DNA from 4 places in the Paenibacillus sp. VT-400 genome. Region 4 is predicted to be linked to each of the others. Evidence: riboswitches for the same ligand, from Rfam matches in the RefSeq annotation. Region 4 holds a riboswitch; each other region holds the start of a gene.
What was found. Region 4 has a riboswitch for cyclic di-AMP ahead of EL84_RS13435 (hypothetical protein). Riboswitches for the same ligand answer to the same signal wherever they lie in the genome.
Positions count from the first base shown of each region.

Region 1 (3,164 bases), 660 kb from region 4:
AGGCGGACATGCCCTGTCTCAGGGTGCGATGCGAGTGCAGAAGGCGTTGCATTAAACTTAAGAAAATTTGCAAAAATAAAACATGGTCATACCCTGTTAGCACAGGAGTATGACCATGTTTTATTTAAAGTTCATCTTTACTTGTTTTACTGTTAAGTGTTTTATTGTATTTGTCCACGTCCGCAAATTTTTCCATTACGGAATAGCGTGCCTTATAATTTATTACTGATGATTTAGTCCGATATTCAATGGTGGATCGGTCACTGGTCCACTTATAAATAAAAGCGTTATTATAGCTTTCGAGCTCTGGTTTACCATATTTGTTCGTAAGCTCTTCCAAAATTTCATCAGATTCCGGATTAGTTAAAGTACGAAAATCGTAACTTGCTTCAATCAGTAAGTAATCATCCAAAGGATATTCATATGCTTGCTTCATCATGTCCTCTAATTGCTCATCCAATGTCTTTCGTATCTCATCTTTTCTTGCGTCTGTCGTATTTTCGTTATCAAGTTCCTCACGCAATTTGTTGTTATCTTCTATTTTTTCTGATATTCCTTCATTATCCAATAAATTAGTAAAGGAGTATTCTGCGTCTGCAGTCTTACCCAGAACCACCACATCGGAATAATTAATACTTTTTTCATGATCATTATGTACTTTTTCTTCATAGTTTGTGTTTCCGTTTTTTTCTTCAGATGAAATGACCTTGTTTATTTTACTCCCCCAAGATACTTCTCTGAAATCTTTAACTGTTTCACTACTGCAACCTAAACTACCTATTACTAAAATAACAAAACTTAAAACAAACATTAACTTTTTCAATTGTTCTCCTCATCTCCTTTTATTTCCTAAAACATTTTACATTGTTTAAGAAAGCAGTTGAAGACAAAAAATGGTTAAACAAAAAAGGCATCCGGTTAATAACCGATGCCTTTTTGTATGTGAATTACATTTTACCTAACATTTTATCGTACATAAACTGTCCAGTTACCCGACGTGCTGTTACGTAGCGGTCATTGAAGTATGGATTCGATAACTTCGTGATGCTTACACCTTTACTGCTGGAGGCATGAGCGAATTGTCCGCCGCCGATATATACACCTGTATGTGAAATGCCTTTGCCTGTTGTATTAAAGAACACCAGATCACCTGTCCGAACATTGCTCTTGGATACGGGAGTACCTGCTTTGGCTTGCTGCTGCGAAGTACGTGGTAATTCAATGCTGTATTTGTTGAAAAGATATCTCATAAAACCAGAACAGTCGAAGCCGGCTACAGTTGTGCCACCCCATTTGTAAGGAATACCTGTCATGTTGTTCACTACGGAGTTGATACTGCTTGCCTCTGTGCTTGTTGCCCCGGATGTAAATAATACAGCTGCTCCAAAAATGGAGATAATCAGTTTTTTCAAAATCAATGTTCTCCCTTCGATGCCTACGGAGTTAGCTAAGGGTTCGGTAGAAGGTTCCCTATATTTCCTATGTATAAGAATAATTCACCCAAATTGGTTCCCCCGTTTTCAAACATGAAACTCGGCAATGAATAATTAAGTTTTTGTAACTATTTGAAACTATATTGCATAAATGCGTAATTGTCAAACCCATTTAAACCCTTTCTTAATACCTCAATGTTAGCGGAATTAAGGTTTTTATATGAAAAAAGGGATCGAGTTTGGGTATCATTCATGACAAAAACGTCATTATTGATTCGTGTAAGACGAATTTGGATAAATAGATAGGTTTGTCATGAGTTAAAAGAACTATTCCGTTATGTAGAATTAGAGAGATTATATTCATTAAGTTGCATATATTGACAAAAATCGATTTTTTGCATATTATCTGATTATCCAATCCACATATTGGATTAAAATTGATTTTATTATGCGATAAATACAAATAAAGGAGGTTTAGAGACGCGTATCATAGGTAAAGTAGAAGTGGAAGATTTATAAAAACGAACATAGGAGAGTGTTACATTTGAAAGCGAAGAAAATAATTACTTTTGTCCTGGCATGTACGATGGTGTTCTCAGCAGTTGGAATGGCAGTTCTCCCTGTAGGGACGGTATCTGCTGCAGATGCGTCGGGTACTACAGCGAGTATTTCTGATATTTTGAAGAACCAGCTGCCGGATGGAGGTTGGAGAAAAGATTATAAACAGACAAGTGGAGAGTGGGCAAAGTCCACGATAGACAACAAGGCTACATACTCAGAAATTAGAAGATTGGCGAAGGAATTTAAAAAGACGAATGATCCGCGTTACTCCACAGCTGCAATCAAAGGAATTAACTTTTTGATCAACATGCAGTATTCAAACGGCGGGTGGCCACAAGTTTACCAAAGCTCCGGATACCACAAGCACATCACTTACAATGATGATGCCATGATTAATGTAATGATCATGCTGGATGAAGTAGCGGCACGCAAAGGTGATTTCTCATTTATCGACAGTACACTTGCTAACCGCAGTAAAAATTCAGTTGCCAAAGGTGTGGAGGCGATTCTGAATACACAGGTCGTTTCAGGTGGTAAGCTGACAGCATGGGGACAACAACATGATTCCAGCTCTCTTAAACCAGCGAGCGCAAGAATCTACGAAGTGCCATCGCTGACAGCTGGAGAGAGTGTAACGATTGTTAAATTTCTGAAAACCAGACCTGCTAACGCTAAAATTACCGCATCCATTAAAGGAGCGGAGGCTTGGTTTAACAAAGTGAAAATTACGGGTTACAAGTATGAAAGAGCTAATGGAGATAGTAAAATTATCGCTGATTCCAAAGCTGCACCAATTTGGGCACGCTTCTATGAGATCGGAACGGATAAACCAATCTTTATTGGTCGTGACGGGGTAGTTAAATACAAATTAAGTGATATTGATAAAGAAAGAAGAGGCGGTTATGCATGGTATGGCAACTGGCCTTCCAAGCTGTAATTTGTAGTATGCTTCCGTATTAATGAACCAAACTATTAGCAACAGTTAAAGGTAAGGCCCGAATCGACATGGACGTCTGATTCGGGCTTTATTGTTATTATTTTCAGTGTTGACATGATAGATTACGCATGATATATTATTTCTTGTCGCCGATATGGATGACGAAGATACAATATGCGGTCGTGGCGGAATTGGCAGACGCGCACGGTTCAGGTCCGTGTGGGCTAACCCCC
Region 1 covers NZ_LELF01000067.1:1,291,975-1,295,138, forward strand. Annotated here, with positions in the region: gene EL84_RS16590 (carboxymuconolactone decarboxylase family protein) at 1-55, shown strand, start outside; gene EL84_RS16595 (hypothetical protein) at 125-823, opposite strand; gene EL84_RS16600 (C40 family peptidase) at 948-1,412, opposite strand; cyclic di-AMP (ydaO/yuaA leader) riboswitch at 1,418-1,549, opposite strand; gene pelA (pectate lyase) at 1,969-2,931, shown strand; tRNA gene EL84_RS16610 (tRNA-Leu) at 3,108-3,164, shown strand, end outside.
Region 1: another riboswitch for cyclic di-AMP. It lies ahead of EL84_RS16600 (C40 family peptidase); the one in region 4 lies ahead of EL84_RS13435 (hypothetical protein).

Region 2 (3,164 bases), on a different contig from region 4:
GGCCTTCCACCACAATGACTTCTTTTATCATGTTCCATTTCTTCCTTTCTAACGCAAAAAGAAGAGGAATATCCTCTTCTCTGCCAAACGGCGGGGGAGACTGAATTCAGACTCCTCCGCCGCATATTCCGCATGAATCATTCATGCAACTATTTTATAGCATTCCCATTTCAAAGTAAAACGATTTTAGTTCGCTTCCGGCTTCACCGGACCGATCACGTAGACCGTCTTGCCTTTCTTACGTCCAAAATTCAGGGCATGCTTCACACTGTCATAATACACATCAATTTTGTTGCCTTTAATGGCACCGCCTGTATCTTCCGCACGACGGAATCCCAGACCTTCGATATATACCCACCAGCCAATTGGAATGACTTTGGGATCAACCGCAATGGTGCGCCCTTCCGTTACACGAGTACCGGAAGCTGTTTTAGTTCCAATGCCAGGCTCTTCGGAAGAGTAGGCAGTCATGGATACATTTTTAAGTACTTTGGAGTATTTAAAAGAAGTCCCGGATACGGTAATCACTTTGCTGCCCGAGGCAGATGTTTTCTTCGAGTTCGTTGTTGTAGCCTTTTTGGTTGTTGACGTTTGAGCCGATACGGTCTGAATCTCAGGTTCTTTCACGACCGGTTTTGCTTTGGTGCCGACAGCGATCACTTTATCTACACGATTATTCGCGACAGATTTGCCGACCATTTTTTTGGAGACCAATTCTCCATCCTGAAATACCTTTTCGATATGCTGCACAATTGTGCCTTCTTTGCCGTTCACAACGACACGGTTATCCCCTTTGTACAAGCTAGGGTCAGCCGTTTTAATGACTTTGTAAGCGATCGGTTGCTCTACGTCCACTGTACGCTTTGTTACGCGCACTACACGGATCTTCATCTCCGGTTTGATCGCAGTTCCAAGCGCCGGATACACTTTATCATTACTTTCAACTTGAATACCTGATTTTTGAATTGCATCTTCTACCGATGAATCGGTTGTATACAGAGTCTTGGTGTCTCCGTCTGCCGTAATGTTAACTGGAACGGCCCGCTCAATAACGATTCGGTCTCCATCTGTTAACGCCCCATTCATGGACATGGATACCTTATCGTGAGGGCTGACTGTGATCGACTGCTCCTCCAGCATTTCCTGAAGCATTCCTGTACGAGTCTCTACCACCTGAGCTTTGCCATCAATAACCAGTGAAATTTGTTTCCCGGCCTGACCGTAAACGACTAACAAGATCATGATTGTAAGCGCAATTGAGAAAATCGCGATCAATGCCATTTGACGCATGTTCTCATGCTTCCACCGCAACGCGAAAGACTTACTGGATGATCGTGACTCATGGGTCTCTTCTGGTTGGAATGTGCCCACTTCTCCGTCCTCCTTCATAGCCTCGCCGTCTAAAGTAATGCATGATGTCTTTGACGTGACTATACCAAATTTTCTACAGAACACAGATTGGACCAACATAATCCGGTTCTGCACCATGAATCAATCTTCGCAACATGATGTCATCCTCCTGAATACCTACCGTATGATGACAATATTTCTTTTATTCAAAAACAAAAAAGCCAAAGAAAGAGTGTAAGAGGAACTCTTTCGTGGCTTCCGAATGATTTTGAATATCGGAAATTCATGCACGAGGTTGCCTCTCTTTTTCCGCTTGCGAGGTTAGCTGTCGGGTTCGGGCGAAAGAGAGCCGCCCTATCTTGGGTCACCCGCTCATGGCGGACGCCCTTGAATTCACCCCGAGACCCAAAGAAGAAATCAAATACGGCTTCGCAGTTCCCTTCGCTGCTTTTGGGTCAGCGAACGTTGCGCATCGGCCAAATACACCGATGTTTAAGCCCTATTGGTTCCCCCGCTCTCCGATAACGGAGACTCAGCGAGACTGATTCATGAAAGTAATGTTGTTTCATCGGAAAGTGTCCCTTTGTTCATCCCCCGAACATCTGTCCAATTTTCCGCACAACAATTCACTGAAAAGATGATATCCTGTTTTGATGCATGTTGTAAAGCGTTGATCAAGTACGTTTTTCTGAATATTTGGTTAAAATATTGTAATATTCTTGATTTATTTGGATCAAAGGGCAAATTACCTCCGCTTACCTGCCTTTTTCACCTCATTTGCTCGTTTTTTTAACGAATCCCAAATCGTTCCATGGCATTTTTGGTTGTTATTGCAGCAATTTCCTCCACCGAAATGCCTTTAATTTCCGCAGCTGCCTCTGCAACCAGACGTACATGCGCTGTCTCATTTCGCTTCCCACGATAAGGGTGCGGTGTCAAATATGGAGCATCTGTTTCAATGAAAAACCGGTCCATAGGAACCTTCTCCAGCACCTCTTTGGGTTGCTTTGCATTTTTGAATGTGATCGGTCCTCCGAAGGAGAGATGGAAGCCCATATCGAGGCAACTTTTTGCTGTTTCCCAGCTGCCCGAGAACGAGTGCATCACACCACCAACTTCGCCCGCCTTCTCTTCACGCAAAATTCTTATGATATCCTCATGTGCATCCCGATTATGGATGACAATTGGCATGTTCACTTCACGCGCCAAAGCAATTTGTTGTCGTAATACGCGATGCTGTATTTCTTTTGGTGAAGTATCCCAGTGATAATCCAATCCAATCTCACCGATCGCAACCACTTTTTCATGCTTGCATAAAGATGCAATCCACTCCAAATCGCCCTCCTGCATTGTGATCGCATCTACGGGATGCCACCCTACAGCTGCATATATAAAGTCATATGTTTCGGCGAGTTTCATTGTGGTTGGAATCGTCTCCCGGTTAAAGCCAATGTTGATCATGCGACCAACTCCTGCATCCACAGCACGCTGAATCATGTCCTCGCGGTCCTCGTCGAATTGTGGTGCATCCAGATGTGTATGTGTGTCGAACAGCATCATGTCTGTATCTCCCTTCATGTCGAAATAACGACTATCTTCTTTTTCAAAATCCAATTTGTAAAATTCAATAATTCAATGACTCATACATAAAACATTTTGGGTATCTGTGTATTACATCATTACGTTTGTTTCTTCACAACTACAATATATAGAAGATATACGGATATTCTGATCTATATATTGTTGATTTTGCTCATTCTGCCTACTTGCATTTACAAAATTATGTCGATCTACATATACTCCCCATTAAAGCA
Region 2 covers NZ_LELF01000069.1:51,295-54,458, forward strand. Annotated here, with positions in the region: gene rnmV (ribonuclease M5) at 1-31, opposite strand, end outside; gene EL84_RS30270 (3D domain-containing protein) at 187-1,371, opposite strand; cyclic di-AMP (ydaO/yuaA leader) riboswitch at 1,645-1,898, opposite strand; gene EL84_RS30275 (TatD family hydrolase) at 2,140-2,910, opposite strand.
Region 2: another riboswitch for cyclic di-AMP. It lies ahead of EL84_RS30270 (3D domain-containing protein); the one in region 4 lies ahead of EL84_RS13435 (hypothetical protein).

Region 3 (3,164 bases), 2.4 Mb from region 4:
GATATCATGCTCCAGTTTCATCGCGGGATGTTTCAAGCCCGCCAAGTGAATCAGTATCAGGTTCGGATTCTGCGGAAGAAGAACAACTGACATTGGGACAATTACGTCAAAAATATGCCGATACGTTCAAAACCAATGGTCCTTCAACCAAGAAGGTTGCACTGACTTTTGATGATGTACCTGATCCACGATTTACTCCACAAGTGCTGGATGTATTGAAGAAATACAATGTCAGAGCTACATTCTTTATCGTGGGTAGTCGTGCTGAGAAACATCCGGATCTGGTGAAACGCATCGTTAAGGAAGGGCATATGGTTGGTAATCACAGCTACAATCATCCTGAATTCAGTAAGCTGTCGATGAATGCCTTTCGCAAACAAATTTTACATACCGGGGATATTATTCGACGTTTGGCAGGATATACGCCCAAGATGATTCGGCCGCCTTATGGAGACATTAATGAAGAACAGCTGAGATGGGCTGCCAAACAACACTATAGCATTGTGAACTGGAACGTAGACTCCCTGGACTGGAAAGGCCTTTCAAAGGAACAGGTGAAAGATAACATCCTGTCTGCCGTGAAACCTGGCTCCATCGTTCTGCAACATGCTGGAGGCGGTGTAGGGTCAAACCTGAACGGCACGATTGAGGCTTTGCCTGAAATTGTTGAGGAACTACGTAATCGGGGATATGAACTGGTCACCTTGGACGAAATGTTGGGATTGCCAAAGGCCAAAGATTAGGACGACCGTGATAACAAATAATGAGAATATTAAAAGGGTGCTGTTCAATCGCGAATTAGCGACTGGCAGACACCCTGTTTGAATTCATTTTAAATGTTATTTTCTCTCTACTTCAGAATGTACAGCTCGATATCCTGAAAACCAAATGAGCTTACAGACTGTTTGCTACCCGGGATAAAGATATCAATCCGGTGACCCTTGATTGCACCGCCCACATCACGTGCTGTGGCTACAAAAGCTTGTTTTGGCAATCCTGGATGGCTGTGACCAGTTACCAGTACTTTAGTTCCAAGTGGAATTACACTTGGATCAACTGCAATCGTGCCCAGTTCAAGGTCATTTCCGAAATAATCGACTGCACCCCATCCTCCATTTTCAGACGGATCTGCAGAGTATGCCGTTGCTTTCACGTTAACGGCTTTGCTGTAATCGAATGTCTTACCCCAGGCTTGAACCACTTTGTTATCTGCGTTAACGTCCAAGCTCGCTGTAGTAACAGTCTTCGCTTGGGTCTTGCTCTCCGTTGCCGCAGCGGCTGCTACATTGTTTGCCTTACCGGGAATCGTAATTTTCAAACCACCATAAATGTTGTAAGCCGAAATGTCGTTGTTTGCTTTAACCAACGTGTTGAGTGCTACTCCATATTGTTTTGATAAGGTGTAGAAGGTATCCCCTTCTTTGGCCACATGAACTGAATCGGCGTGAGCCGGAACGGCTTGAATGAGCATTGCTGTTGTCATTAATGCTATTGCTGTTTTGGCTATACGTTTCTTGTTAATCATGGTCTTCCTCCCTCATTGTGCCTGCGAAGTTAGTTGTCGGATTCGGATGAGGAGCCCACCCTATAGGTTATTCGTTACATTTGAAACGTTATGTACCCAATTCACCCCAAGCAGTGTGCTGTAGATCTTCCCCCTGCACAATCTGCATCGTTACATCCCCCGCACTCCCTGTCCGGAAGTTTCGGCAGAGATCAATATATCACAATTTTGTAACCTGAACTTGTAGTAATTCTTACCAAATGGTTTTTAGCATGTCATCAACTGTAAGAATACTGGATAATTCAGAAAAGTTGGCGAACCGACTTCTTTATATTTGGTAACAGAAAAGTTACTTTTCCGAATCCACACGTGATTATTATCCATAAAAAAATAGCATTACCGACTCGAAGTCAGTAACGCTATTTGATCAACCATTTAACATTTAGAGTACTTTGGCAAGAAAATCACGTGTACGTGAATTTTTTGGAGCTCCAAAAACCTCATCAGGTGTTCCCTCTTCCACAATAACCCCGCCATCCATGAACAGGATTCGGTCTCCCACTTCACGTGCAAAACCCATCTCATGTGTTACGATGACCATCGTCATTCCGCCTTCTGCAAGACGTTTCATGACATCCAGCACTTCACCGACCATCTCAGGGTCCAGTGCCGACGTAGGCTCGTCAAACAGCATCACATGCGGCTGCATGGCCAATGCTCTAGCAATGGCGATCCGCTGTTTCTGTCCACCAGACAGCTGATTCGGGAATGTATCTTTTTTATCGTACAAGCCCACGGTGTTAAGCAAATCAGCAGCAATTTTTTCCGCTTCCTGAGTCGATTGTTTCTTCACTTTAATCGGAGCAATCGTGATGTTTTGCTGTACCGTTTTGTGTGGGAACAGGTTGAAGTGCTGGAACACCATGCCCATTTTTTCCCGAGTTGCATTAATGTTGTGCTTCGGATCGGTGATTGACACGCCTTCAAAATCAATCTCACCCGAGGTAGGCTGTTCCAACAGGTTCAGACAACGTAAGAAAGTACTTTTACCTGAACCGGAAGGGCCGATGACTACAACAACCTCACCTTTGCCAATCGTCACGTTAATGCCCTTAAGCACATCGTTATTACCATAAGATTTGTGTAATTGTCTAACGTCTATCACTTGCACTCAACTTCCTTTCCAGTCGTCCCAGCAGCTTGGACAAAATGAACGTCATTACAAAGTAGATGGCTGCTGCAATCAAAAATGGACTCAAGCCTTGGTACGTAATGTTTTTGACCACACTTGCCTGATACATAATGTCCACCATACCGATAACGGAGATAATGGAGGATTCTTTGATGATAGTTATGAATTCATTACCGATCGCCGGTAATACAGCTTTGAATGCCTGTGGCAATATGATATAACGCATCGCGGCGCCTCTGCCCATTCCGAGGGAGCGAGCTGCTTCCAACTGACCACGATCCACACCTTGGATACCTGCACGGAAAATCTCCGCCAGATACGCACCACTATTAATGGAAAGCGTGATGATACCTGCCTGAAGTGCAGTGAAGTTAATGCCAAAGCTCAGGGAAAAACCATAGTAAATAATCATCAATTGTACCAACATCGGTGTGCCACGGATCACTTCAACGTAAGCAGTACCGATCC
Region 3 covers NZ_LELF01000067.1:2,999,997-3,003,160, forward strand. Annotated here, with positions in the region: gene EL84_RS23815 (polysaccharide deacetylase family protein) at 1-743, shown strand, start outside; gene EL84_RS23820 (3D domain-containing protein) at 851-1,525, opposite strand; cyclic di-AMP (ydaO/yuaA leader) riboswitch at 1,528-1,722, opposite strand; gene EL84_RS23825 (amino acid ABC transporter ATP-binding protein) at 1,947-2,669, opposite strand; gene EL84_RS23830 (ABC transporter substrate-binding protein/permease) at 2,656-3,164, opposite strand, start outside.
Region 3: another riboswitch for cyclic di-AMP. It lies ahead of EL84_RS23820 (3D domain-containing protein); the one in region 4 lies ahead of EL84_RS13435 (hypothetical protein).

Region 4 (3,164 bases):
TTGCCGATTATTTACGACATGCGGTCGTGGTGGAATGGCAGACACGCTATCTTGAGGGGGTAGTGGGCGTATGCCCGTGGAGGTTCGAGTCCTCTCGACCGCATCATATGAACGATTAAAAAGAAGCTTTCCATTAATGGGAAGCTTCTTTTTTTTGTCTTTTTCGAACAGTATGACATCTGGGTTGAAAAAAGGCCATCCATTACCGGAGGAATGTTGCTCTACCTTCCGGCTACGGGTGGCCTGTGTATTATTTTTGCAGCAAATTCTTGATATCTTCTTCAATCTTGTCCGGTGTTGTTTTGGGAGCATAACGTTTAATGACCTGTCCGTTCTGATCCACGAGGAATTTGGTGAAATTCCATTTGATTGCTTTGGAGCCGAGCAGGCCAGGAGCTTCTGTGCTCAGGTGTTGGAAAAGAGGGTGAGCGCTTGAGCCGTTCACATCAATTTTCTCAAACATGGGGAAGCTCACGCCATAATTCATCTGACAGAACTCGGCAATATCGTCGGAAGATCCTTTTTCCTGTGCAAACTGGTTGCTTGGGAAACCAAGAACTTCAAATGGAGCATCTTGAAACTTGTCTTGCAATTCTTGCAGACCTTTGAATTGAGGGGTAAGGCCGCATGAGCTTGCCGTATTCACAATCAGGAGCACTTTGTCACGGTAGTCGGACATTTCAACTTCTTGACCGCGAAGGGTATTCACTTTGTAATCGTAGACTGTCATCTAAATCGCCTCCATTTATTTACTCTTATATCTTCTATTATATTGGTTGCAATTAAATATTGCAAAACTAATATGGTGTTAAAAGAATCAAAACAGGCCAGTTGTGCTGAATACGTGAATGAATTACGAAGGGATTTTCGTCAGAGTGAGAATTAGATAGCCTTGAAGAGATGGATAGAGTATAACCTTATTGTAAGCGTTATTATGAACGAGTATTGGCAAAAATCTGCCGATTCGGTGATCTGTAAGGACTTTACACCGTCATGGCGGGGGTGTATGATTCATAACGTAATTTCAATTTAAACTAAATTGTACTTGAAAAACGAAACAAACGATAATATCGCTCGATCTTACCTTAAGATATACGAACGATGTTTTAATCGCTGAGTTTCCATTCATTAATGAATGGGAAACGGGGGAACCAACGGAATGCGCTGTCCAGGACAGTGGGCATTCATGGGGTGAATTTTCCGGTGACAGCCGGAAATAGGGCGACTCTCGCGCCCGAATCCGTCAGCTAACCTCGTAAGCGTTAAAGGGAGAGGCAACAAGCCGTACGCTGGTTCATGGTGTTTTCGCCATGGGTTATTTAAGAAGCGTTCGGGAGGCCTTGGTCCCCCACGCTTCTTTTTTGTTGTCTTTTCACGCCAAGGGAGGAACGAATGATGGATACTGAGATGATCTTAGTGACTGCTCCAAATGAAGCAGGACGCAAATTTATCAAATTGCTGATGTACAAAAAAATGCCGTTTGCCGTTCTAACCAACAGTGCAGGGGAAGAGCGAAGACTCCGTAGAATCGGAGTAGAACATGTCATTCGCATGAATACGGCTGCAGCTCAAAAATGGTTTTTGCCGCAGGGCAGCGTAGGCAACGTGTTTATTTTCGAGAACAGCCTGAATCTGACCTGTCGTTATTTACAGATCTGCCGTTCATGGACATCGAAATCCCTGTGCGTCATTACGGAGCAGAGTCATCCTAAGGGCATCTATCGGGGCATGGGCGCAGACCGGATTGTATATTCGCTCAATGGGGAAGTTGGCTTTCTCCTCAATGGTTAATGCCATAGCTTGTGATTGCTCAGGTGTAAGGTGCCTGTTATAATTGAATGTATTAGAATCAATTTCAGAATTCACTCAAGGTATTATGAAATTGATTCATCGATAAACGGAAGTTTGAGGAGACTCATGCATGATGGTGAGTCTTCTTTTTTATGCTTACAAGGAGGAATTGGAGTGCCGGATGTAGGTGGATTGAAATGGTTGTTTTTTGATGTTGGAGATACGCTGGTGGATGAATGGGAGCCGGTTGATGATATTATCGGACAGTTCGTCCGCGAAGCCTGTGCATTGAGATATCCGGTGAAGATTGAGGCGGTAAGAGAACTGTTCGCGAACTGTTACCGAAAATATGAGCAATGGCCTATGAGAGTGGCAATTCGCACATTTGTTAAAGACGAGGGACATCAAAAACAGATTCAGGACAAGCTGAAGTTTCAAAAAGATCTTGAACGTCCTTTTCCTTCAGCAGATTCCGTTCTTCAGCAGTTGTCACGGCATTATCGCATTGGCATTATTGCCAATCAGAGTCCTGGAACGGAAGAGAGACTGGAGAGTTACGGCTTGCGGAAGTATGTTGATGTTCTGGCATGTTCGGCTGAAGAAGGAGTGTCCAAGCCAGACCCTGAGTTATACGCTGTGGCCTTGAAGCAGGCCGGTTGTGAACCGGAGGAAGCCGTCATGATCGGCGATCGGATCGATAACGACATTATACCTGCTCGGAAGCTGGGCATGCGTACGATTCGAATTATGCAGGGTTACGGAAGATTCCAGCCAGAACTATCGGATGACAAACGTGCGGATTGGACTGTTGATTCATTGGATCAACTCTTGCCGTTACTGATACCAAATCAGGATTAGATTCAGATGGTTGTTTATTGGATTGCAACAATAAAGGCTGATCAACTTGGGTATAGCATACCGGAGTTGATCAGCCTTTTTAGTATTTAGTCGATTAGAATGAGATTAGAACAAGCGGATCGTCTGAATGATCAGATATACATTTAGCATAACGATAATAGCTGTAATGACCCATGAGATGATTTTGAGCCACAATTTGTTGGCGAATGCACCCATACTTTTTTTATCACTTGTGAACATCACCAGGGGAATTACAGCAAAGGGCAATTGAAGTGACAGCACGACCTGGCTCAAAATGAGTAGTTCTTCTGTGCCATGTTCTCCTGCAATCGCTGTGACAATTACCGCCGGGATGATGGCGATCAGACGTGTGACCAGTCTGCGTAGCCATGCCGGAATTCGAATGTTCAGGAAACCTTCCATAACGATCTGCCCAGCGAGTGTACCTGTAAGGGTAGAGTTCTGACCTGATGCTAACAGCGCCACACCGAACAGGATACTTGCAACCGTAGTAC
Region 4 covers NZ_LELF01000067.1:627,810-630,973, forward strand. Annotated here, with positions in the region: tRNA gene EL84_RS13425 (tRNA-Leu) at 21-103, shown strand; gene EL84_RS13430 (glutathione peroxidase) at 251-730, opposite strand; cyclic di-AMP (ydaO/yuaA leader) riboswitch at 1,102-1,277, shown strand; gene EL84_RS13435 (hypothetical protein) at 1,393-1,791, shown strand; gene EL84_RS13440 (HAD family hydrolase) at 1,966-2,649, shown strand; gene EL84_RS13445 (Nramp family divalent metal transporter) at 2,755-3,164, opposite strand, start outside.